One region of the Brumicola blandensis genome, then DNA from elsewhere that is predicted to be linked to it. Evidence: predicted binding sites of a transcription regulator. Region 1 holds the regulator's gene; the other holds the start of a gene.
What was found. The regulator FliA, encoded in region 1, starts transcription of late flagellar genes. The targets are predictions, from matches to a motif close to CTAAAGNTNNNNNNNNNNNNGCCGATA.
Positions count from the first base shown of each region.

Region 2: a site for FliA is predicted at 9,397-9,423, ahead of pomA (flagellar motor protein PomA). Genes of this name have one in related genera too.

Region 1 is NZ_JAVRIE010000003.1:322,296-334,357, forward strand. It holds gene flhB (flagellar biosynthesis protein FlhB) at 1-1,112, shown strand, start outside; gene RM544_RS09880 (ligand-binding sensor domain-containing protein) at 1,312-4,275, shown strand; gene flhA (flagellar biosynthesis protein FlhA) at 4,384-6,483, shown strand; gene flhF (flagellar biosynthesis GTPase FlhF) at 6,516-8,015, shown strand; gene RM544_RS09895 (MinD/ParA family ATP-binding protein) at 8,012-8,863, shown strand; gene RM544_RS09900 (RNA polymerase sigma factor FliA) at 8,875-9,603, shown strand; gene cheY (chemotaxis response regulator CheY) at 9,654-10,037, shown strand; gene RM544_RS09910 (protein phosphatase CheZ) at 10,069-10,827, shown strand; gene RM544_RS09915 (chemotaxis protein CheW) at 10,840-12,062, shown strand, end outside.
Region 2 is NZ_JAVRIE010000007.1:23,490-35,551, reverse strand. It holds gene glyA (serine hydroxymethyltransferase) at 1-35, shown strand, start outside; gene nrdR (transcriptional regulator NrdR) at 226-675, shown strand; gene ribD (bifunctional diaminohydroxyphosphoribosylaminopyrimidine deaminase/5-amino-6-(5-phosphoribosylamino)uracil reductase RibD) at 675-1,847, shown strand; gene RM544_RS15300 (riboflavin synthase) at 1,876-2,535, shown strand; gene ribBA (bifunctional 3,4-dihydroxy-2-butanone-4-phosphate synthase/GTP cyclohydrolase II) at 2,596-3,702, shown strand; gene ribH (6,7-dimethyl-8-ribityllumazine synthase) at 3,772-4,248, shown strand; gene nusB (transcription antitermination factor NusB) at 4,249-4,671, shown strand; gene thiL (thiamine-phosphate kinase) at 4,675-5,649, shown strand; gene RM544_RS15275 (phosphatidylglycerophosphatase A family protein) at 5,649-6,143, shown strand; gene dxs (1-deoxy-D-xylulose-5-phosphate synthase) at 6,165-8,027, opposite strand; gene ispA ((2E,6E)-farnesyl diphosphate synthase) at 8,152-9,042, opposite strand; gene xseB (exodeoxyribonuclease VII small subunit) at 9,049-9,282, opposite strand; gene pomA (flagellar motor protein PomA) at 9,557-10,318, shown strand; gene RM544_RS15250 (flagellar motor protein MotB) at 10,318-11,256, shown strand; gene RM544_RS15245 (cyclopropane-fatty-acyl-phospholipid synthase family protein) at 11,295-12,062, opposite strand, start outside.

The DNA.
Region 1 (12,062 bases):
ACGAAAAAACCGAAGAACCCACCCCCAAGAAACTCGACGATGCCCGAAAAAAAGGGCAGGTTGCGCGATCGCGTGAATTGTCCACGGCATTGGTCTTAATTTTCAGTGCAATTGCGTTTTTGTTCGTCGGTTCCTATATTGCTTCAGCGATGTTTAACGTCATGCAGCGCTCATTCATGCTCTCCAGAGATGAAACCTATGACAAGGTTCACATGTTTCAGATTTTAGAAATGTCTGTGACTGAATCTGCTTGGCCTGTGATGATGTTCATGATTATTTCGTTGATAGGTGGGATTTACGGCAGCATTGCCTTGGGCGGCTACAATTTTACTTGGAAATCGGCGGCACCAAAAGGTAATAGACTCAGCCCAGTTCAAGGCTTTAAAAGAATGTTTGGCACCAATGCGTTGGTTGAGTTGCTAAAAGGTATTGCTAAAGTCTTGGTCATCGGTGGAATGGCCTATATTGCGCTGATCATCTTCGAAGATGAAGCCTTGCACCTTGATATGGAGCTTTATCCTTTAAACCTCTTCCATGCTTTGAATATGATTGAGTGGGCTTTCCTCATTTTATGCCTAGGGATGATCCCGATTGCTCTGATTGATGTTCCATACCAAAGTCACAAGCATAATGAAGAAATGAAAATGACCATGCAGGAAGTGAAAGATGAAAGGAAAAATGCAGAGGGTGATCCGCAGGTTAAAGGGAGGATCAGAAAGCTTCAGTATCAGGCTGCCGCGAATCGAATGATGCAAGATGTACCGGAAGCCGATGTTATTGTGACTAACCCGACTCACTTCTCAGTGGCACTTAAATATGAACAAGATGGCAATCGTGCCCCGGTTATGGTCGCCAAAGGTGCCGATGAACTAGCCATGCACATTCGTAAGATTGCAAACGCACATGAAGTTCCTATTATCGAATCGCCAATGTTGGCGAGGGCTATTTTCTACAGTACTGAACCCAATGAAGAAATACCGTCTAAATTGTTTATGGCGGTTGCTCAAGTATTGGCTTATGTGTATCAATTAAAAGCATACAAAAACGGAAAAGCAAGCAGACCAAAACCGCTGAAGAAAAACTTGCCAATACCACCTGAGCTCAGACGGTAGTTATTAAAAGTACTTAAAGTACGAGTGTTAAAGTCGGTGTTTTAGTGCGTAAAGCATTGATTCATCGAGTGCTTTGCTTATTCCAAGAAACACCATATACTGGTTGTGCTTGTTTGTTTTGCATACGGTTTCTGCATAAATTTTTGTCGAAATTTGACTGTATTGCCTATTTTTACTAACGCCATTATTGAATTACCTAATGTTAAAACCATCTTTCTATGTAGTGTTGTTTTTATTTTCTGCTGTCGTGTCCAGTCGCCAAGCTGTGGCGCAGAATTTGCCGCTGGATTATCAGTTGCCCTTAGCAAAAAGCTATAGTGTCGAAAACGGCTTATCTCAGGTGACAGTGAGTGATATTGCACAAGACAAGGATGGGTACATTTGGTTAGCAACGCAATCCGGAATTGATCGCTTTGATGGTTATGATTTTATCCATTATGGGCAAAGTGATGACCCAAGTAAGGGCCTGAGTTCCGCGTTTGTTTATGCTATTGAAATTGATCCTTCTTCTGGCGATTTATGGATTGGTACACTCAATGGCTTGAATGTAATGCGAGCAAAAACACGGCGCTTTGAACAGCTTGAATTACCCAATGATTTCGATGATAACGATAAAACGATACACAGTATTCATATTGACGAAGGTGGCAGTATTTTTGTCGGCACACAAAAAGGCCTGTACGCAAAGTATGCCGGTGAGAACGAATTCCTTCGTTTATCACCGCAAGCTGAAATTATTACGGTAGAAGATATCGCTGAACATGATGAACAACTTTTCATCGCGACGTCCGCTGGTTTGTATTCATTGGATAAAATGAGTCGGCGTTTTTCTCTCGCTCTATTGGAAGAACAAAATGTAGAGTCTGTGTTTGTAGATAACCAATCTCATCTTTGGATTGGTACCATTGGCGATGGACTATATCGGGCAAAACTGACAAATGATGGCTTTTCTAATTTAGTTAAGCTTTCCGTTGAGGAAGGTTTTACGAATAACTTGATTAACGATATTTACCAGGTTCGTGACAACAGTATTTGGGTTGCAACGACCAATGGTTTGTCAATTTTTCCAGATCCGAACAAACTTGACTTTGTGACTTTTTTCGAAAGTAGCTCTAATTCCAAAGATACGCTTCAAAGTCATATTCACACTCTTTTCTCTACTGACAATGGCTTGGTTTTCTTAGGCACAAACGGCAATGGTGTTGGCGTTATAGATCAAAATAAAAACATGTTTAAGCGATTTGTATTGGACAATACCCAACATCATTTCAGTATTGCTCCGAAAGAGAACGATGTAAATTGGTTGGTTGCTGAAACGGGCATTTGGATATTAAACCCAGACAATAGTGTATCAGGCCCGTTGATTGATGAAGCAAGAAGCCAAAAGACAAATAAAGTCATGTCGGTTGCCTATGACAAATCAACTCGAACACTTTGGATTGCCACTCGCCTTGGCCTTGCGCGTTATCAGGATGGCGACGAATTTATAGAGTCAGTCGATTTAAAAAATAAAGAACTGTACACACTAGAATTAGCGCCTACCGGGGTTTGGGTAGGGACCACAAAGCATGGATTGTATTTTTATGACTTTGAAACCCAAAGTACTACCATGCACTTTAATACTCCCATGGTGATTGACATCGTTTACTCCAACGAAGAAGAACTGATTGTTGGAACCACCAACGGTTTATTTTTAATCAATCCGCAAAGTCGCCAAGTGCGAGTCATTACCGAAGATAAAAACAATCCAAACGGAATAGCACACAATGTCATCACATGGGTTTCTAAAGTATCGGCATCTCGATACTACGTTGGCTTGCACGCCCATGGCTTGATGCTCATGGAACTTGATGATTTTCAAACCGCCCCCGTATTTACACAATTGTTTAAAGACTCAGAACTCAGTGCCTCTTCGATTGGCGCGGTGGTAGAGGATGAGCAGGGATTATTGTGGATATCTACAGAACGGGGCATCGCCAGAGGTGATTTAAAAACGCAGAAACTTGATTATTTTGGTCAAAATGATGGCACAAACGAGAGTGGTTACTATATTGGCGCGGGAGCCAAGAACTCTGATGACAAGATTCTGTTTGCAGGTGATCAAGGCCTGACTTACTTCTACCCCGAGAGTATTTCAAAAAATGAAGAAATGCCTTCACTACATATTACTAAAATAGGCAAGCTAAGCAGCGAAGATAATTACGGTGCCAGCACTTACGTAGACGAGAATAATAACTTCACGAGGGTGACTTTGCGTCCAGAAGACCTGTTATTAACAATTGATTTCGCTGCCTTGGAGTATGGTAGTCCGGAAAGTATCGAATATGCGTATCGTTTACTTGGTTTTGATAGTCGCTGGCAATATCTCGATAGCAGAAATCGCACAATCACCTATACCAATTTAGATCCTGGTAACTACCAATTGGAGATTAAATCTACCAACCGCTATGGGCTGTGGAGTGATACACCTCGGTTTGTAGATATTCAAGTACTCCCCCCTTGGTGGCAAACGCCGATCGCGGTGTTACTTATCGGTATTCTTGTATTTCTGCTTCTATTTGGCATCTTTAGATGGCGAACATACGCATTACACAAGCGCTCCGAAGAGTTGTTGCTATCAGTCAAAAGCAAAACACAAGCATTGCAGCTTGCGAACGAGAGACTCAAGGTATTAACCACACTCGATCCCTTAACCGAGGTATATAACCGCCGTGGCTTCACTGAGAACCTATCCAGAGAGTTTTCACGGTATCAACGAGAGCAAGTTCCTTTTTCCATTATTCTTATCGACATTGATTTCTTTAAGAAAGTTAACGACAACTATGGGCATGAGTCTGGTGATATCGTGTTAAAGGAAATTGCCGATGTTTTGCGTCAATCTACGCGCAGTTATGACATGTTAGCGCGATGGGGGGGAGAAGAGTTTATTGCCTTGTTACCGAATACCAAATTACCAGAGGCTATTTTATTAGCCAATAAGTATCGTGAGACGATTGCTGAGCATGTATTCGCTGTGAAGCAAGGCGAAACCAGCATCACGCTGACTGCTGGTGTAGCGTGTATAGAAGAACATAAGAGCGCTGATGATTGCATTAGCCAAGCTGATAAACTACTGTATGAAGGTAAAAATATGGGCCGAAATCAGGTTTTACCTATGCTCTAAATACAAGGCAAAAGCCCGAATATTTTACCTATTTCAAGTTCTTAGACAGCTTGGCACGGTAGTTGATATAACCAAGGTATTATTCCTTAGCTGTCAAAATTCTGTTGTATGCAATTAACCACCGCTTTTCAACGTGTTGATAAAACACAAATAAAGAACATAGCTGCCGGCATGGGCGCACCAGTGGTCGTTCTCGCGATTATGGGTATGGTCATTTTACCGATGCCAGCCATTCTTCTGGATGTGTTATTTAGTTTTAATATCGCACTGTCACTCGTCATTATTTTGGTGTCTGTTTTTACTAAACGTCCAATTGATTTTGGCATCTTTCCGCTTGTTCTATTAGTCGCTACAGTATTGCGTTTAGCGCTGAACGTTGCCTCTACTCGTATTGTTTTAATACAAGGTCACGAAGGTGGAGACGCTGCTGGTAAAGTGATTCAAGCTTTTGGTGAAGTGGTTATTGGTGGTAACTATGTGGTCGGTGTCGTTGTTTTCGCGATACTTTTGATTATCAACTTTAAAGTAGTAACCGCTGGTGCAGGCCGGATTTCAGAAGTGAGTGCACGATTTACCTTGGATGCAATGCCAGGTAAGCAAATGGCGATCGATGCCGACTTGAACGCAGGCTATATCGATCAAGACCAAGCTCGCAAGCGTCGTGAAGAGATTACAACAGAAGCCGATTTTTATGGTTCGATGGACGGTGCGTCAAAATTTGTAAAAGGCGATGCAATTGCTGGCTTATTTATTATGTTAATCAACATTGTTGGTGGCTTGTTTATTGGCATGTTCCAGCATGATTTACCCTTCAGTAATGCCATGGAAGTCTACACTATTCTCACCATTGGTGACGGTTTGGTGGCTCAAATACCTTCACTTTTATTATCGGTTGCCACGGCGATTATTGTTACAAGAGAAAATGATTCGCAAGAAATGGGGCACGAAATTCGTGAGCAGCTTGCTAATCGTAAAGCCCTATACATCACCTCCGCTATTTTATTCATTATGGGCATTGTGCCAGGCATGCCACATGTTGCCTTTTTAAGTTTCTCATTCTTAGTGGGTGGCTACGCTTTCTTCAGAGACAAGATGGCCGCAAAACAAGCCGCTGAAAAAGCCTTGGTTGAAACGATGCCTGAAAGTAATAACGGTCCGGCTGAAATCAAAGAACTGGATTGGGACGATGTTCAGCAGGTGGATACTATCGGCTTGGAAGTGGGTTATCGATTAATTCCGTTGGTTGATAAAGCACAAGGTGGGGAGTTATTAACTCGAATTAAGGGCGTTCGGAAAAAACTGTCTCAAGAGTTGGGCTTTCTTATCCCACCTGTTCATATCAGGGATAACCTCGATTTCTCCCCGAACGCATACTCGATATCGATGATGGGGGTGTCCATCGGTGACGCCGAAATTAGCCATGACAATGAATTGGCAATCAATCCTGGGCAAGTATTTGGAGAATTAAGTGGCACCAAAACCACGGATCCTGCATTTGGCTTGGAAGCCGTTTGGATTAAGGCGAATCAACGCGAACATGCGCAAACGTTGGGATATACCGTTGTGGATTCAGCCACGGTTGTCGCCACTCATCTAAGTCAACTGTTAACAACAAATGCATATCAGTTATTGGGCCACGAAGAAGTGCAGCAATTACTTGATATGCTTGAGAAATCAAACCCGAAATTAGTGGAAGGTCTAGTCCCAGATATCCTGTCGTTAAGTACTGTTGTCAAAGTTTTGCAAACCCTGTTATACGAAGGTGTGCCTATTCGTGATATGCGCACCATCTGTCAAACTCTCTGCGAGTATGGGCCGAAGAGTCAAGATCCGGATGTTTTAGTGTCTGCCTTACGTATTGCTTTGAAACGACTCATTGTTCAGGACATCACGGATGGCGGGGATGAAATACCTGTTATTACTTTAGCGCCAGACTTGGAACAGATGTTGCATCAGTCACTTCAAGCAGGTGGTGAAGACGGTTCGGGCATCGAACCTGGCTTAGCTGAAAAGATTCAGCAGTCGCTGACTGAAGCGAGTCAACAGCAAGAGTTAGCTGGCGAGCCAGCAGTTTTACTCACATCTGGCATGTTACGCCCTGTGTTATCAAGATTCTTAAAACACTCGGTAGTGGGATTACATGTGTTGTCTTATCAAGAAATTCCAGACGACAAACAAATTAAAATAGTGTCATCAGTCGGTCAATAAACTGACGCAATGCAAACACTAAAGAGGACATCATGAAAATTAGACGCTTTTTTGGCAAAGACATGCGCGAAGCACTTAAGCAAGTGAAAGATGAGTTAGGTGGTGACGCCGTTATTATGTCGAATAAAAAAGTTAATGGCGGCGTTGAGCTAGTTGCAGCAGTGGATAAAGAAACTGAAATGAGCCAAGCCGCACCAACAATCAGTCTGGGTAAAAAAGGCAAAACAACGCCAACACTCAGTGAAATTATTGGTGATGATGGTCCTGATAGTCTTAAAGCACTGCTTGAGAAACAACAAGCTGGACAGTTGGAAGACAGAGCATCGCAGCCTGCGGATCTATATGGTTCAACTAATCTAAATGTAGATACTGCGCCAAACAGCAGACAGTCGTCTGCAAGGCATGCACCTTCAGAGCGAACAGAGCCTGTACTAAGCGCTACTTATGCAGATAACGAACAAGCAGAAAAACGTCGACGTGAAGCTGAACTGACCAACGAGTATGTTAGAACACCAGTGAACAAAGCACATGATGACTTTAATGTTGAAGAAAGTTTGTCAGAAACTCAAGCATCAAGTCTATTCCGTGATGAAAGCGGGCATAGCCAAAACGATATGGCGAGTATTCAAGCTGAACTTGCTTCCATTCGCAATGTTTTGCAATACCAAGTAAAAGGCTTGAGTGACGAAAAGAGTAAACGACAAAATCCAACCCACCATTATCTTGCCAGCAAGCTGATGGGTATGGGGATCAGTGAATCACTCATCGAACAAATGGTTAATTTCTTGCCGCCAAAAGCAAATGAAACAGAAGGTTGGAACTATTTACTCAACTTAATTGCTAACCGATTACAAATTGGTGGGAATGACATTTTGCAGCAATCTGGTATTGTTGCCCTTGTGGGACCTACAGGGACAGGTAAAACAACCACAGTTGCTAAGCTAGCAGCAAAATATGCCCAGAAGTATGGTGCCAACGAAGTTGCAATGATCACGATTGATACGTATCGTATCGCGGCATTTGAGCAACTGGCGACATATGGGAAGATAATTGGCTGTTCAGTGAAGAAAGCGCAGACGTCAGAAGAGCTAAATCATATCTTGTATCAAATGAGACATAAAAAGTTAGTCTTAATTGATACTGCAGGCTTTTCGCAACGAGATGCGAGACTAATCAGTCAACTCGATGATTATGAAAGAGAAACGACGGTTAATATTAAGAAATATTTGGTTTTACCCGCCGGTGCACAGCACCAAGTGTTACACCAAACCATACAAGCGTATAACAATACACAACTAAGTGGTTGTATTTTCAGTAAACTTGATGAATGCTATAGCCTCGGCGAAGCGCTAAGTGTGGCGATTGAAAATGACCTTAGCCTAAGCTACGTAACGGATGGACAGCGAGTCCCCGAAGATATTAAACTGGCAGATGCAAAGAATTTAACCATGGTGGCGTCAAAGCTTTATAAAAAGTATGGATTGGCGCATACTACACTATCAAACACTGCCAAGGGTATGAGAGCAGTATGATAGAAGATCAGGCGAGTAGCTTACGAAAAATGAATCAATCGAAACTAATAAAAGTCATAGCAGTTACAGGTGGTAAAGGCGGCGTTGGTAAAACCAATGTGTCTTTAAACTTAGCGATATCACTCGCTAAGCAAGGTAAGCGTGTAATGGTGCTTGATGCCGATTTAGGCTTGGCTAACGTTGATGTCTTGCTTGGTTTGCGCGTTGATAAGAATTTATCACACGTTTTGCGTGGCGAATGCACGCTTGATGACATTCTAGTAACCGGTCCTCACGGTATCAAAATCGCGCCAGCAACTTCAGGTTCGCAATCAATGGCTGAATTGAGTTCTACGGAACATGCAGGTTTGATTCGAGCGTTCAGCGAACTGCGAACCGATATAGACGTATTATTAGTGGATACTGCCGCTGGCATCTCAGATATGGTAATGAGCTTCTCCAGAGCCGCACAAGACGTTTTAGTTGTAGTGTGTGATGAACCTACTTCATTAACCGATGCCTATGCACTGATTAAAATTCTGAATAGAGAGCACGGTGTATTCAAGTTTAAGATTGTTGCGAATATGGTTCGCAGCGATAAGGAAGGAAAGGAATTATTTAGTAAGCTTTCCAAAGTTACAGGGCGATTTTTGGATGTTGCATTAGAATTAGTGGGAGTTATTCCATTTGATGAAAATATTCGTAAATCTGTACGTAAGCAGGCTGCTATTGTCGATGCATTCCCATCTTCACCAGCAGCAGTGGCGATTACTAAATTAGCCGAAAAATCGATGTCTTGGCCTATCCCGGCGCAGCCTGGTGGTCATCTCGAGTTTTTCATTGAGCAATTAGTATCGAGAAACGAATAGGTATTTAATCAGTGAGTAACAAAGTGGCAGTCTATCAACAACAAATTGATAAAAACCAACTGGTTGAGCGGCATGCTCCGTTGGTGAAAAGAATTGCTCATCATCTAATGGCAAGGTTGCCAGCTAGTGTCCTTGTGGACGACTTGATTCAAGCAGGGATGATTGGTTTGCTAGAAGCAGCCAAGAACTTTGATGGCTCTAAAGGTGCAAGTTTTGAAACATTTGCTGGTATTCGCATACGCGGCTCAATGCTTGATGAAATTCGAAAAGGCGACTGGACTCCGCGTTCAGTGCATAAGAATAGTCGAGCTATCACGGAGGCAATTTCGCAAGTTGAGAAAGCCACCGGAAGAGACGCAAGAGATATTGACGTAGCCGAAAGGTTGCAAGTATCGGTGCAAGACTACCATCAAATGTTAAACGAAGTGAATGCAGGGAAGTTAGTTGGTATCGAAGATCTTGGCGTAAGCGAAGACGTGCTAACAACGGATGCAACAAAAGGCGAAGACAGTCCTTTTGAAGATATGGTGCAAGGATCATTTCAGAAAGCGCTAGCGCGGGCGATAACAACATTACCAGAGCGAGAAGCGATTGTACTCTCACTCTATTATGATGAAGAACTTAACTTGCGTGAAATTGGAGAGGTACTTGAGGTGAGTGAATCTCGGGTCAGCCAAATTCATAGTCAAGCGATGTTAAAGTTAAAGTCTAAGATGCAGTCATGGCGTACAGCCGACTAAGTTTTAGTCCCAATTAGTGTAGTTATTTTTATTCCTCAACGGAGGCTGTTTTGGATAAGAACATGAAGATCTTAGTTGTTGACGATTTTTCAACAATGAGACGTATCATTAAAAATTTATTAAAAGACTTGGGTTTTACAAGTATCCAAGAGGCAGATGACGGTAATACCGCTCTACCTATGCTTCAGCAAGGCGATTTTGACTTTGTTGTCACTGATTGGAATATGCCAGGTATGCAGGGTATCGATTTACTCAGAGCGATTAGGTCTGACGACAACCTCAAGCATTTACCTGTGTTAATGGTGACAGCTGAAGCGAAGAAAGAACAAATCGTTGCGGCGGCTCAAGCCGGGGTAAATGGTTATGTTGTAAAGCCATTCACTGCTGCAACATTGAAAGAAAAACTAGATAAAATCTTTGAGCGTTTAGGCTAAACAGCGATATTTCTTTATGGGGTAACGTTGAATGACAACGACCGACAGAGACCTAGTTTCCCTCGATGAAGCGAAACTCCTGGTAGAGTACCTTGAGAAAGGCGATCGCGAACAAGCGAATGCCTTAGTCGATACTATTACCATGCGTGAATCTACCGAACTTTTTTCCGAAGTGGGTAAATTAACACGACAATTACATGATTCTCTTAATTCTTTCCAAGTAGACGAACGTATTGCCAATCTGACTCAAGACGAGATCCCAGATGCGCAATCTCGATTAACATACGTCATTGAAGAAACGGAAAAAGCAGCCAATGCAACGATGGATGCAGTTGAAAAAAGCATGCCGTTGGCTGAAGGTTTGAATGAAAGATTGATTTCTATTGCACCCGAATGGCAAAAGCTAATGGGCCGTCAAATTGAGCTCGGTGAATTTAAAAGCCTCTGCATTGAGATGGATAAACTCATTTCCGACGCCACTCATGACTCTGCAACACTTAATTCCTTACTCACTGAAGTACTCATGGCTCAGGGTTATCAAGACCTAACCGGCCAAGTAATTCGACGGGTTATTGAGTTGGTGAAAGAAGTTGAAGACAGCTTAGTTTCTATGCTTACAGCGTTCGGTGATGCCAGTGAGAAGAAACAGCATGAAGATAATCCTCAAAGTTCTAAGAAAGATACCGATACAGTAAAAGCCGAAGGGCCAATTATCGATGCAGAAACACGAGACGACGTAGTAAGTGGGCAAGATGACGTTGACGATCTGCTGTCAAGTTTAGGGTTTTAGGGGAGCCGACAAATGTCGTTTGAAGTTGACGAGGACATATTACAAGATTTCTTGGTTGAAGCCGGAGAGATTCTTGAACAACTCCAGGAACAACTTGTTGACCTAGAGAATAATCCAGAAGATGCGGATTTGTTGAATGCGATCTTCCGTGGTTATCATACTGTCAAAGGTGGTGCAGGTTTTCTTGCGCTAGGTGAACTCGTCGATATCTGCCATGGTGCCGAAAACGTTTTCGACATCATGCGTAACGGGCAAAGGACACTGACACCAGAGTTAATGGATGTTATTTTGCAAGCCACAGACGTTGTGGTTGATATGTTCGAGAAGGTTAAATCGCGAGAGCCTCTTGAAGCAGCACCTGACGAACTAATCGATGTGCTACACAAACTTAGTAAGCCAGAAACACCAGACGAAAAAATCTTCGAATCCGAAGATGACAGTGGCACTCCAGCAAATAACACCGAAACAGGCCAAGAGACGCTCTCTGATGAGAGTGAAGGTGATGAACTGGTTATCGAAGATAATGATGAAGTTAGTTCTGAAGGTGCAATCGACGAAATTACTGAAGACGAATTTGAAGCGCTGCTCGACGAATTACATGGTAGCGGCAGCCCAAACAAGCCTGCTGCAGCACCAACAACGCCAGCTGTGCCAAGCACAGTAAGTGACGGCGATGACATCACAGACGATGAATTTGAAGCATTGCTAGATGATTTGCATGGTAAAGGCCAGTTTAAGGGTGACGACGTCGTTGCTGAAGAAAAGACCAGCGCTGCGAACGCCAGTGATGATTCAGAAGAAATAACTGATGACGAATTTGAGGCTTTACTTGACCAATTACATGGTGAAGGGCAAGGCCCCAAAGTTGATACACCAAAGAAAAGCGAAAAACCTGCTGAACCTACAACACCAACAGCAAGCGATTCAAAAGCGACTAGCTCGGCTGAAAACAAAGCAAAAGACAATGCAGAGAAGCCGGCGGTAAAACCTCAGGCGAAACCAAAGCCTGCGCCAGAACCCGCTAAGAAATCTGTCGCTAAGCCAGTTGCAAAGAAAGATGAGAAAAAGCCTGCGGCGGCTGCTCCTCAAGCAGAAACGACAGTTCGAGTTGATACTAAGCGCTTAGACCAAATCATGAATATGGTGGGTGAACTGGTATTGGTTCGTAACCGCCTATTGAGCTTGGGTATAAACAATGCTGATGAAAGTATGTCTAAAGCAATTGCTAACTTAGA
Region 2 (12,062 bases), on a different contig from region 1:
TTGAATTATGTGAACGCTTCCCTGTTTATGCCTAAGTAAAAACACTCGGGTCTTTGTGCGGCACAGTATTGTTTTTATTGCTATAATGCGCACAAGCTAGCTAATTGAAAAACCGGACTAGTCCGGTTTTTCTGTTTTTAAGTCTTAGAGAAACACAAGCTGTTCTCTCTAAGCAGATATTTGGTTGCACCGCTAATTTATGCGGTTAGCAGGGAGTTTATCTACATGTTTTGTCCATTTTGTTCCGCACAGGAAACCAAAGTTATCGATTCGCGTTTAGTTGCAGACGGAGCTCAGGTGCGTAGACGTCGTCAGTGCCTTGAGTGTCATGAGCGCTATACGACCTTCGAAATTGCTGAGCTAGTAATGCCGCGAGTGGTCAAAAGAGATGGTTCAAGAGAGCCATTTAATGAGGATAAACTGCGCGCTGGCTTACAACGAGCCTTAGAAAAAAGGCCAGTAAGCACTGAACAAGTTGAGAACTGTATTGTGAGGATAAAATCCGCTTTACGAGCTACGGGCGAACGAGAAATTAATAGTGAGTTGGTTGGAAGCCTAATTATGGATGCTCTCAAAGAGCTTGATAAAGTCGCCTATGTAAGATTTGCGTCGGTTTATCGCTCCTTTGAAGACATACGTGAATTTGGTGAAGAAATCGCAAAATTAGGTGACTAATGCCCCAGTTTTCTGCAAGTGACGCAAAATGGATGGCGCTAGCAATTCAATTGGCGCGCAAAGGAAGGTTCTCAACAACACCTAATCCTATGGTGGGATGCGTGATAGTGAGTGCCGATGGCGTTCTGTTGGGCAAGGGCTATCATCAAAAAGCAGGTCAGGGACACGCTGAAGTCAATGCCCTTATTGATGCTGGCTTTACACCGCATCGAGGAGCAGCCAGTTCAGCGCAGCAGTCATCAGAGCCGCCTCCAACCGATGGTTCTACTGTCTACGTTACACTTGAACCTTGCAGCCACACTGGCCGCACACCACCTTGTGCAAATGCATTGATTGAAGCAAAAGTTGGGCGTGTTGTCATCGCCAGTATCGACACTAACCCCTTAGTGAAAAATCGAGGCGTCGCGATGTTACGCGAGGCTGGCATTATTGTTGAAACCGGTTTAATGGACACCTTAGCAACAGATATGAATGTCGCCTTCAATTATCGTATGCAACATCATCTACCTTGGGTTTGCGTAAAGCTTGCGTGTAGTTTGGACGGCAGAACTGCCCTAGAGAATGGTAAAAGCAAGTGGATCACTAGTTCAGAATCACGCTTAGATGTGCAGCAGGAAAGAGCCAGTGCTTGTGCTATTTTGAGTGGTGCGGATACAATCATTGCGGATGATCCTCAATTGAACGTGCGCGAAGCTGAATTACAAGAAACCACAAAAACGCGCTTTTCAAAAAGACAAAAGCAGCCTTTGCGAGTGATAATCGATGGTAAGAATCGTTTAAATAGTCGCTACAATCTGTTTAATGATGGCCAAGAGGTCTTAGTATTTAATACTGAACATAACCCACAACTTAAAGAAGCCAATTGTCAGCAAATACAGCTCAATAAGAAAGGCGATTTTGTAGATTTAAAAGAAGTCATGAATAACCTGGCTGCTTTGCAAATTAATCGTATTTGGACGGAAGCCGGGCCCAGCTTGTGCGGCGCGCTATTTGAACAGGGTTTAGTGAATGAATTTGTCTTGTATCAAGCACCCATGTTATTGGGAAATAAAGCGAAGGGTACAATTAATATTCACAGTCTAACCGAGCTCGATGATGCGATCGCTCTAGAGTCATTAGAAATAACTCAGCTTGGAAACGATCTAAAGCGGCGATTTAGAGTTAAAAGCTAGCAAGCAATAGAAGATAAGGATTAGAAATATGTTTACCGGCATTATAGAGGCCTTAGGCACGATTAAGTCTCTGGTTAATCATGGAGATGACATACGCTTGACCGTTGAGACGGGCAAGCTCGATATGAGCGATGTCGCATTAGGTGATAGTATTGCGACAAATGGGGTCTGCCTGACGGTCGTCGACTTTGGTGAACATTATTACAGTGTTGATGTGTCGGCTGAGACAATAAAATATACTGGATTTGCTAACTACTCGAATGGGAGTAAGGTGAATTTAGAAAAAGCCATGCGAGCAGATACGCGCTTTGGTGGGCATATTGTTAGTGGTCACGTTGACGGGGTGGGAGAAGTCATCGAAGTTAATGATCACCAGAGATACGTAGAAGTATGGGTGAAAGCGCCAGATGAGCTTGCAAAATATATCGCCCACAAAGGCTCCATTACGGTAGACGGTGTTAGCCTGACTGTAAATGAAGTCAAGGGAGCCGCATTTATGCTCTGGTTAATCCCACACACTCTGCAAGAAACAATTATAGGTGAGTACAAAAAGGGAACCAAAGTAAACCTAGAAGTAGACGTCGTGGCACGCTACTTAGAACGTTTAATGCTAGGCGATAAAGCGGCGGATGCTGAAAAGTCTGATATCAGCATGTCATTTTTAGCCGAACATGGTTACTTAAAGTAGCGCCATAAACACAAAAAATAACGTACCAAAACACACAACACAAACACGAAGAGAGCAAAGATGGCTTTAAACACAACCCAAGAGATAATTGAAGATATCAAACAAGGTAAAATGGTTATCTTGATGGATGACGAAGATCGCGAAAACGAGGGCGATCTCATCATGGCTGGTGAACATGTTACTCCTGAAGCAATTAACTTCATGGTCACGCACGCCAGAGGCCTAGTTTGTTTACCCATGACAGCTGAGCGCTGCAAATTGCTCAAGTTGCCCTTGATGGTAGACAATAACAATGCTCAATTCTCAACTAACTTTACAGTGTCAATCGAAGCTGCAGAGGGTGTTACAACCGGAATATCTGCCGCAGATAGAGCGCGCACTGTGCTGGCTGCAGTGAGTAAAACAGCTGAAGCAAAAGATATTGTGCAACCCGGTCACATCTTTCCTTTGATTGCTAAAGAAGGTGGCGTCTTAAATCGTGCTGGTCATACTGAAGCCGGTGTCGACTTGGCCAGGTTAGCGGGCTGCGAACCCGCATCTGTCATTGTCGAAATTTTGAATGAAGATGGCACGATGGCGCGCAGACCAGAGTTAGAGGTGTTTGCTAAAAAGCATGATTTGAAAATTGGTACGATTGCCGATTTGATTGAATATCGAAACTTAAACGAAACGACCATAGAAAAGGTGGCCACTTGCCAGCTTCCAACTGCCTATGGCGATTTTGAGCTGATTACCTTTAAAGATGTTATCGATGAGCAAATTCATTTTGCCTTGAAAAAAGGTGACATCAAAGAAGATGAACCAACACTGGTAAGAGTGCATTTACACAACACACTCAGCGATCTTTTAAGTTCTACCAGAGCGGTTAATCGCTCTATGCCCCTATCAGCCTCAATGCAGCGAATTAATGATGAAGGCGGGGTTTTGGTATTGCTAGGTAAGAAAGAAGATATTGTATCGCAAGTTAAACAGTTTCAAGCCGAAGACAATGATGAGGTAGCGCAAGGCAAAGCTTGGCAAGGTTCTTCTCGTACCGTTGGTGTTGGGAGTCAAATCTTAGCCAGCTTAGGGATAAAGAAAATGCGCTTGTTAAGTAAACCAATTAAATATTCGGCACTATCGGGCTTTGGCCTAGAGGTCGTTGAATATGTGTATGATGAAAAATAACCCTTTTTAAACGAATATTTTCCGAGCGACTTATGATATACTTCGCGCCGATTTTTTTGGAGAGCAAAAATGATAGAAATTGAAGGTAACATCCGAGCGACAGGTAAGAAATTTGCAATTGTCGTTGCGCGTTTTAATAGCTTTGTAGTCGAGAGCTTATTAGATGGTGCACTTGACACTTTAGACCGTCATGGCGAAGTGAATACAGATGACATCACTGTTGTTCGTGTACCTGGTGCTTACGAATTACCTATTGTTGCTAAAAAGCTCGCAGAAAAGAAACAATACGACGGTATTATCGCTTTAGGTGCGGTTATACGCGGTGGGACGCCTCATTTCGATTTCGTTGCTGGTGAATGTAATAAAGGCCTTGCTCAAGTATCGCTTGATGCTGGTATTCCAGTAGCGTTTGGTGTCATTACCACCGACAGCATCGAACAAGCTATTGAACGCTCGGGTACCAAAGCCGGAAATAAAGGTTCTGAAGCTGCTTTAAGCGCGCTAGAAATGGTTAACGTTATTAGTGCTATCGAAGAGGCAAAATAAGTGAAACCTGCAGCTCGCCGCAAGGCTAGAGAACTCGCTGTACAAGGCCTGTACGGTTGGCAAATGAGTGGCAATCCAATTGAGCAAATCGAATTAGGTATTGCCACTACAAACGACATGAGCAAAGTCGATATGGACTATTTTCAAGCGCTACTTCGCGGTGTTGCTCAGCGGACTGAAGAACTTGATACAGCCATTAAGCCTTATCTTGGTCGTTTGCCAGAAGAGTTAGACCCAGTTGAGAAAGCCATTTTGCGATTATCCACGCTAGAGTTGTTAGAGCGTTTCGACACACCATTCAAAGTGGTGATCAATGAATCTATCGAACTAGCCAAAACGTTTGGTGCAGAAGAAAGTCACAAATTCATCAATGGTGTTTTAGATAAAGCAGTGAAGACATTAAGAAAAGGCGAAAGAAGCTAAATTTTGAAAGAATTTGACTTAATATCAAATCACTTTTCGAAAGGTGGTTTTCAGCGTAAAGATGTCTTGATCGGTATCGGCGATGATGCTGCTGTCACCAGAGTACCAAGTGGACAGTGTTTAGTGACCACAACGGATACCATGGTTGAAGGTGTACATTTTCTTGCTGGTACTCAACCAGAAGCCATTGCTCATAAACTCGTCGCGGTAAATTTAAGCGATTTATCAGCGATGGGCGCAGAGCCTGCATGGGTGAGTTTGTCTTTATCACTACCACAAATTGATCCAGCATGGATAAAGGCTTTCTCAGAGAAGCTGCACAGTTTGAGTGAATATTTTTCTTTTCAACTAATTGGTGGTGATACTGTCCAAGGCCCTTTGAGTATTACCCTAACAGCCCAAGGTTTTATACCAGAGGACAATCAAATCACTCGTGCTGGCGCGCAGGCGGGTGATTGGATAATGGTTACGGGATGCTTAGGTGATGCAGGCGTCGGTCTTGATATATTGAAAGGTTTGCGCCAAGTGGAAAACCTTGAACAAGCGTCTTACCTAAAGAACCGTCATTGGTATCCTACACCAAGAGTCCTAGCTGGCACTACGATGCGTCGTATTGCAAGCTCATGCATAGATTTGTCAGATGGGCTTGTACAAGACATACAACATATTACAGCGGCCTCTCAAGTAGGTGTTCTTATTCATCTTGATAAACTACCTATTTCAGAAGCCTTGGGTGAAAATGTTGATAATCTGCTTGACGCAATCACTTACGCAGCCACCGCTGGTGATGATTACGAACTCTTATTCACTGTACCGGAAGAACAAAGAGTGAATATAGAAACAGCCCTATCAAGCTATGACATACCCGTGACCTGCATAGGTCAAGTGACCGGAGCAGTAGGTAAAGTTGATCTTAGAATTGATGAAAAGCCTTTTAAGTTTTCTGCCTCGGCAAAAGGTTTTGAGCACTTCTCCTAATGGATAAAGTACTTCGCGCAAGAGTGAGTATGAAAAATCCAGTGCACTTTTTGGCCCTAGGCTTCGGTACAGGTTTAATTCCTTTAATGCCTGGTACTTTCGGGTCATTGGCAGCCATTCCTCTTCTTATCGCTATGGCTTACGTTAATTTGTATGCCTTTATTGGCATCACGATAGTTAGCTTTTTAGTCGGTATTTACCTATGCGGTAAAACGGCGAGAGATATGCGTATGCATGATCATGGCTCTATTGTTTGGGATGAGATCGCCGGAATGATGGTGTGTTTTATTGCGGTGCCAATCTCACCGATTACTCTAGTCTTGGGTTTCGTACTATTTCGCTTTTTTGATATCTTAAAGCCGTGGCCCATTCGTGTGTTTGATAAAAAAGTACATGGTGGGTTTGGTATTATGATTGATGATATCGTCGCAGGGGCTATGGCATGTTTATGCTTGCATGCCATTGTTTATTTCACACCAGTCCCATTAGTTTAGCTTCCTTTTAGTACCTAAAGTCTAGGCTAGAAAGTCTTTTACCTGCGCAACGATACCATCGGAATCAATTTTCAGTTCTTTGTACATCTCTTGCTGAGTGCCTTGCATAACAAACTCATCGGGTAAACCTAATTGTAGTAAGTTTGGTGTGAGCTTGTGTTTAAATAAGGCCTCCGCTACTGCACTGCCAGCGCCTCCAGCAATAGCACCGTCTTCTAAGCTCACTAACAATGTATGTTGCTCAGCCAGTTCTACGAGCATGCCTTCGTCTAAAGGCTTGGCAAAGCGCATATCTACCAAGGTTGCTCCAAGTGCCTTTGCGGCCTCCTTCGCATATGGCATTAGCGTTCCGAAATTCAGGATTGCAACTTTCTCACCGTCGCTGAGTTTCTTGGCTTTTCCAATTTCGATGGCCTCCATTTCACCAGTGGCATCGATACCAGAGCCAGAACCTCGTGGATACCTTACTGCAGCTGGTTGTTGAGCGATATGCCCCGTATACAACATATTTCTGCATTCAAGCTCGTCGGAAGGAGTCATGATGAGCATATTTGGAATACAGCGCAAGAAGCTGATATCAAAGGCTCCCTGATGTGTTGGTCCATCGGCACCTACTAGACCGGCTCTATCAATTGCAAAGAGCACAGGTAGATTTTGCAAAGCCACATCATGAATGAGTTGGTCATATGCTCGTTGAAGGAAAGTAGAGTAAATTGCCACAATAGCGTTCTTACCTTCTCTCGCCATACCGGCAGCTAGAGTCACAGAGTGCTGCTCTGCAATCGCTACATCAAAATACTGTTCAGGGAAGCGCTGAGAAAACTCAACCATACCAGAGCCTTCCCTCATAGCAGGGGTAATTGCCATTAAGTCTGCATCTTTCTCAGCCATCTCACATAACCACTTACCAAAAATGGCTGAGAAGTTAGGTGAGCTAGGTGCTGATTTGGGTAACTTCTGCTCTAGATGATTGAACTTAGGCACGGCGTGCCACTTAATTGGGTCTTGTTCGGCTAACTCATAGCCTTTCCCTTTCTTGGTCACGACATGCAAAATTTTAGGGCCTGACATTTTACGCATGTTTGAAAGTGTATCTACCATGCCCGCAACATCATGTCCGTCAATAGGGCCGAAGTAATTAAAGCCAAGTTCCTCGAAGATCGTACCAGGCACGACCATACCTTTGATATGCTCTTCTGCGCGACTCGCAAACTCTTTGATCGGAGGGACAGTACTTAGCAGCTTCTTGCCACCATCTCTGATGGAATTGAAAAAGTTACCTGTCAGTAAACGGGCCAAATGGCTATTCAGTGCACCGACATTCTCCGAGATAGACATTTCATTGTCGTTCAATATGACAACCATATCTTTAGCGATGTCACCTGCATGATTTAAAGCTTCAAATGCCATCCCTGCGGTTAAAGCGCCATCGCCGATTACTGCGACCACCTTACGTCCTTTGTCCTCTTTTTCTGCGGCTATTGCCATGCCCAAAGCAGCACTAATAGAAGTAGATGAGTGTCCAACAGCAAAAGTATCGTATTCACTCTCAGGCGGCCAAGGAAAGGGGTGTAATCCGCCTTTTTGACGAATGCTTGTCATGCGATCACGGCGACCAGTCAGAATTTTATGGGGATATGCTTGGTGGCCCACATCCCAAATAAGACGATCGAAGGGGGTGTTGTAAACATAATGCAAAGCGACGGTTAATTCGACTGTGCCTAATCCAGACGCGAAATGGCCACTACTTTGACTGACGCTATCAAGCAAATAGCGGCGTAATTCATTGGCTATTTTGGTCAGCGATTCCTTTGGCTGTTTTCTTAGCTCTTCAGGTATGTTCGCTTTTGCCAAATTAGGGTAGTTAGCTAAATCTAGTGTCATGTATGTTTTGTCTTCTGTCGTTACTGCATCAACTTCGCTAATTATAACAGTATTCTGCGAATATTATGTTGCGGCTTTAATGATTATTTTACCTAAAAAGGTGCTTGTTGCGCTAATTATGAAACTAATTGTTTCGAGTCACCAGATAATCGGTAAAAGCGACTAAGTTCTCGGTGTCATATGGCAACGAATGTAAGGCTTGTAGCGCTTCATGATGTAATTTCTGCAGAAAGCTTTGAGAGCCTTCTAAGCCCAAGTGTGACACAAAGGTGTTTTTATCAAGTTCAGAATCCGAACCTTGCGGTTTACCTAAGGTTTCGCTATCTGATACAACATCCAGAATATCATCTTGTACTTGAAATGCTAAACCGATGGTGCGTGCATAACTCTGTAATGTGCTGATGTGCTGAACATCGACATCGGGCGCTAAAGCCGCACCAATAGAAACACATGCTTCTAGTAGAGCCCCTGTTTTCAAACGGTGTAATTCTGTCAGTGCATCTAGTGAGATAGTGTTACCAGTCGCCATTAAGTCGATACTTTGGCCAGCGCACATGCCGTTAAGACCTGAAGCATGAGCGAGAATTCGACTTACTTCCAAACGTTTATTCTCCGCTTTTTCTGAAAGAGGGTGGTTCAACACAATTTCAAAAGCCAAGGTTTGTAAGGCATCACCTGCGAGTATTGCGGTTGCCTCACCAAATTTAATATGGTTTGTTGGCTTGCCTCTTCGTAAAGCATCATCATCCATCGCTGGCAAGTCGTCATGAATAAGTGAATAAGCATGCACGCACTCAATTGCCATACTCGCAACATCTAAATCATCTTTTTGTGCACCTAGCATATCGCCTACTAAAGTAAGTAGAAGCGGACGCATTCTTTTCCCGCCTGCAAATAAGCTATATTGCATTGCCGCAGATAATTCTTCCGCAATTAAGCACTGCTGAGATATGAACTGGGTCAGTTTATCGTCAATTCTTTGCTGCAATGCTGCTTGAATATCATGAACTTGCATCTGGTTCTATGGCTCTTCAGCTTCAAATTCTTCTAAGCTTTCGCCACCATTCGATTGCATCAATATTTGCACTTTTTGCTCGGCAGCTTTCAATTGCTGCTGGCTTTGCCTGGCAAGTTGAATACCGCGTTCAAATTTCTTCAATGACTCTTCCAGTGGAATGTCACCTTTTTCCATCTCGGTCACAATTTGTTCTAGTTCTAGCATTGCCGCTTCAAACGTTGTTTTTTGTTCAGTCATTGGACTTATTATTTTCCTCTAAAAGCATTGGCAGAACCATAACTGAGGCGGTTTATAAGGTCAACGAGTTTCCACCTATTTGACGATAATTCCATATAAAATGTAGCTTCACACATAAAGCTTTAATGGGAATTGCCGTTAACGCTATAGACAGCTTAAAACTGTTCAAAATACAAAGGTATTAAACTTGATACCGCGATTTTTTAAGTAGGCGGTAGACTTCACATCCGAGTGAATTTCTTCAGATAAACAGCAGGCATTTTAGGAGCGACAGGTGGATTTAGCTACCCTTATAGGCATGATTGGCGCAATTGGCTTTGTCTTAATGGCAATGATCCTTGGCGGTGATTTAGGTATGTTCTTCAATGTACCTTCAGTCTTGATCGTTTTTGGTGGTTCAATTTTCGTTGTTTTATCACAATATCCACTCGCTCAGTTTCTTGGCGCTGGAAAGGTGGCCGGAAAGGCTTTCATGTTCAAAATTCAGAGCCCAGAGGAACTGATCGAAAAGATCGTTGAGATGGCAGATGCTGCTAGAAAAGGCGGCTTTTTAGCATTGGAAGAGGCGCAAATAGATAACTCCTTTATGCAAAAGGGAGTTGACATGTTAGTTGATGGTCACGATGTTGACGTTGTCCGAACGACCATGGGTAAAGATATTATCAACACTTCTGAGCGCCATGATGCTGGCTCTGTTATTTTTAAATCATTGGGCGATGTTGCGCCTGCAATGGGAATGATTGGTACATTGATTGGTCTGGTAGCCATGCTATCAAATATGGATGATCCAAAAGCAATCGGTCCCGCAATGGCTGTTGCATTGTTAACTACCCTTTATGGCGCTTTCTTAGCAAACATCGTATGTTTGCCAATTGCCTTTAAATTAAGTGTCAGAGCGGCTGAAGAAAAGTTGAACCAGAGTCTTATATTGGATGGTATTCTAGGTATTGCTGATGGCCAAAACCCGCGTGTCATTGAAGGTGTACTAAAAGGTTACATCGCCGAAGGTAAGCGTGCTTCTGGAGAGACAGAGTAGTGGATGACGAATGCCCAAAATGTCCCCCCGAAGGGCTACCCGCTTGGATGGGGACGTTTGCTGACTTAATGTCTTTATTGATGTGCTTCTTTGTACTGTTACTTTCATTCTCTGAAATGGACGTGAAGAAGTTTAAACAAATAGCGGGCTCAATGAAGTTTGCTTTTGGTGTGCAAAACAAAATCGAACTAAAAGATATTCCCAAAGGTACCAGTGTGATTGCTATGGAGTTCAGACCAGGCAAGCCCGACCCAACACCAATTGAAACCGTGCAGCAAATTACCCAAGAAATTACAAAGCCAATGCTGAACTTCCAAGATGGCGAGGAAGATAATGCGGGTGGTAGACAGAAACAAAGAGGTACTTTCCGCGGCGGTCAATCGTCACAAACGGCGAATCAGGTTGCGGCAGCTGCAGCGTCAGCTTCCACCAAAGAACAAACCGAACAAAACACAAAGAAAGTGGAAGATCTCCTTCAAAAGGAAATCAAAGATGGTGCTGTGGATGTTGAAAATCTTGGACAGCAGATCGTTATTCGTATTCGTGAAAACGGTTCATTTTCAGCTGGCTCTGCATTCTTGCAACCGCAATTTAAGCCGGTCATACGCAGCATTGGTGAATTACTGGCTGAAATGCCTGGTGAAATAGAAGTTACCGGGCACAGCGACAGCATCAACATTTCTAACGAGTTATACCGTTCTAACTGGGACTTATCTGCACAGCGAGCCGTTGCAGTGGCAGAAGAGTTAAGAAGAGCGCCAGGGTTTGATGAAGCGCGTATGAAAATAGTTGGTAAAGCAGCTACGCAACCAATGGAAGAAGAAGACACTCCTGAGGCCAGAAGCAAAAATCGTCGAGTCGAGATTTCAGTCATGCAAGGCAAACCGAAATATGCTGAGCCTATTTCGGTATTACCTGGCACCGAACCAGAACAGTAAATGTTAAAAAAGCCCTGACTCCAGGGCTATCTATTCACCTATGCGCGATCCAGTTCAGCTCGATAGTGAGGTTTACTCAGCACCAACTGTACTGTACTGATAGCACGCTCTAAAAAACCACCTTCACAATAGTTCAAATAGTACTGCCACATTCTAGCAAAACGTTCATCATAACCATCTGCTTCCAGTGCTTGCTTGTTCTCATTAAATGCGGTGTGCCAATCTCTCAAGGTCTTAGCGTAATCCAAACCAATGTCGTGTAGGTCTCGAATATTCATATCGGTGTTCTTTTTCAAAAACTGATTGATGGCTAATTGAGAAGGTAAAAAGCCACCTGGGAAGATATGCTTTTGAATAAAGTCGACGCTATTTGAGTAACTGTCATAACGACGATCATCGATAGTAATCGCCTGTAACACCATTAAACCTTGCGGTTTAAGAAGGCTAGAACATTTTTCAAAGAAGTTTGGCAGGTAGGCTTTGCCAACCGCTTCAATCATCTCGATCGACACTAATTTGTCGAACTTGCCTTCAAGCAGGCGATAGTCTTTCTTTAGTAGTGTAATTTTGTCTTCTAGTTGTTCTTTCGCTACCCAGTCCTGAGCATAGGCATACTGTTCATCTGAGATAGTGGTGGTTGTGACTCTACAGCCATAGTGTTTTGCCGCGAATATTGCTAAACCGCCCCAACCAGTGCCTATTTCAATAAGGTGGTCGCTGGGTGTTAACTGCAACTTATCACAGATTGATCTCAGTTTATTTTCCTGCGCCTCGGCCAGAGTGGCGTTTGCGTCTGGATAAATAGC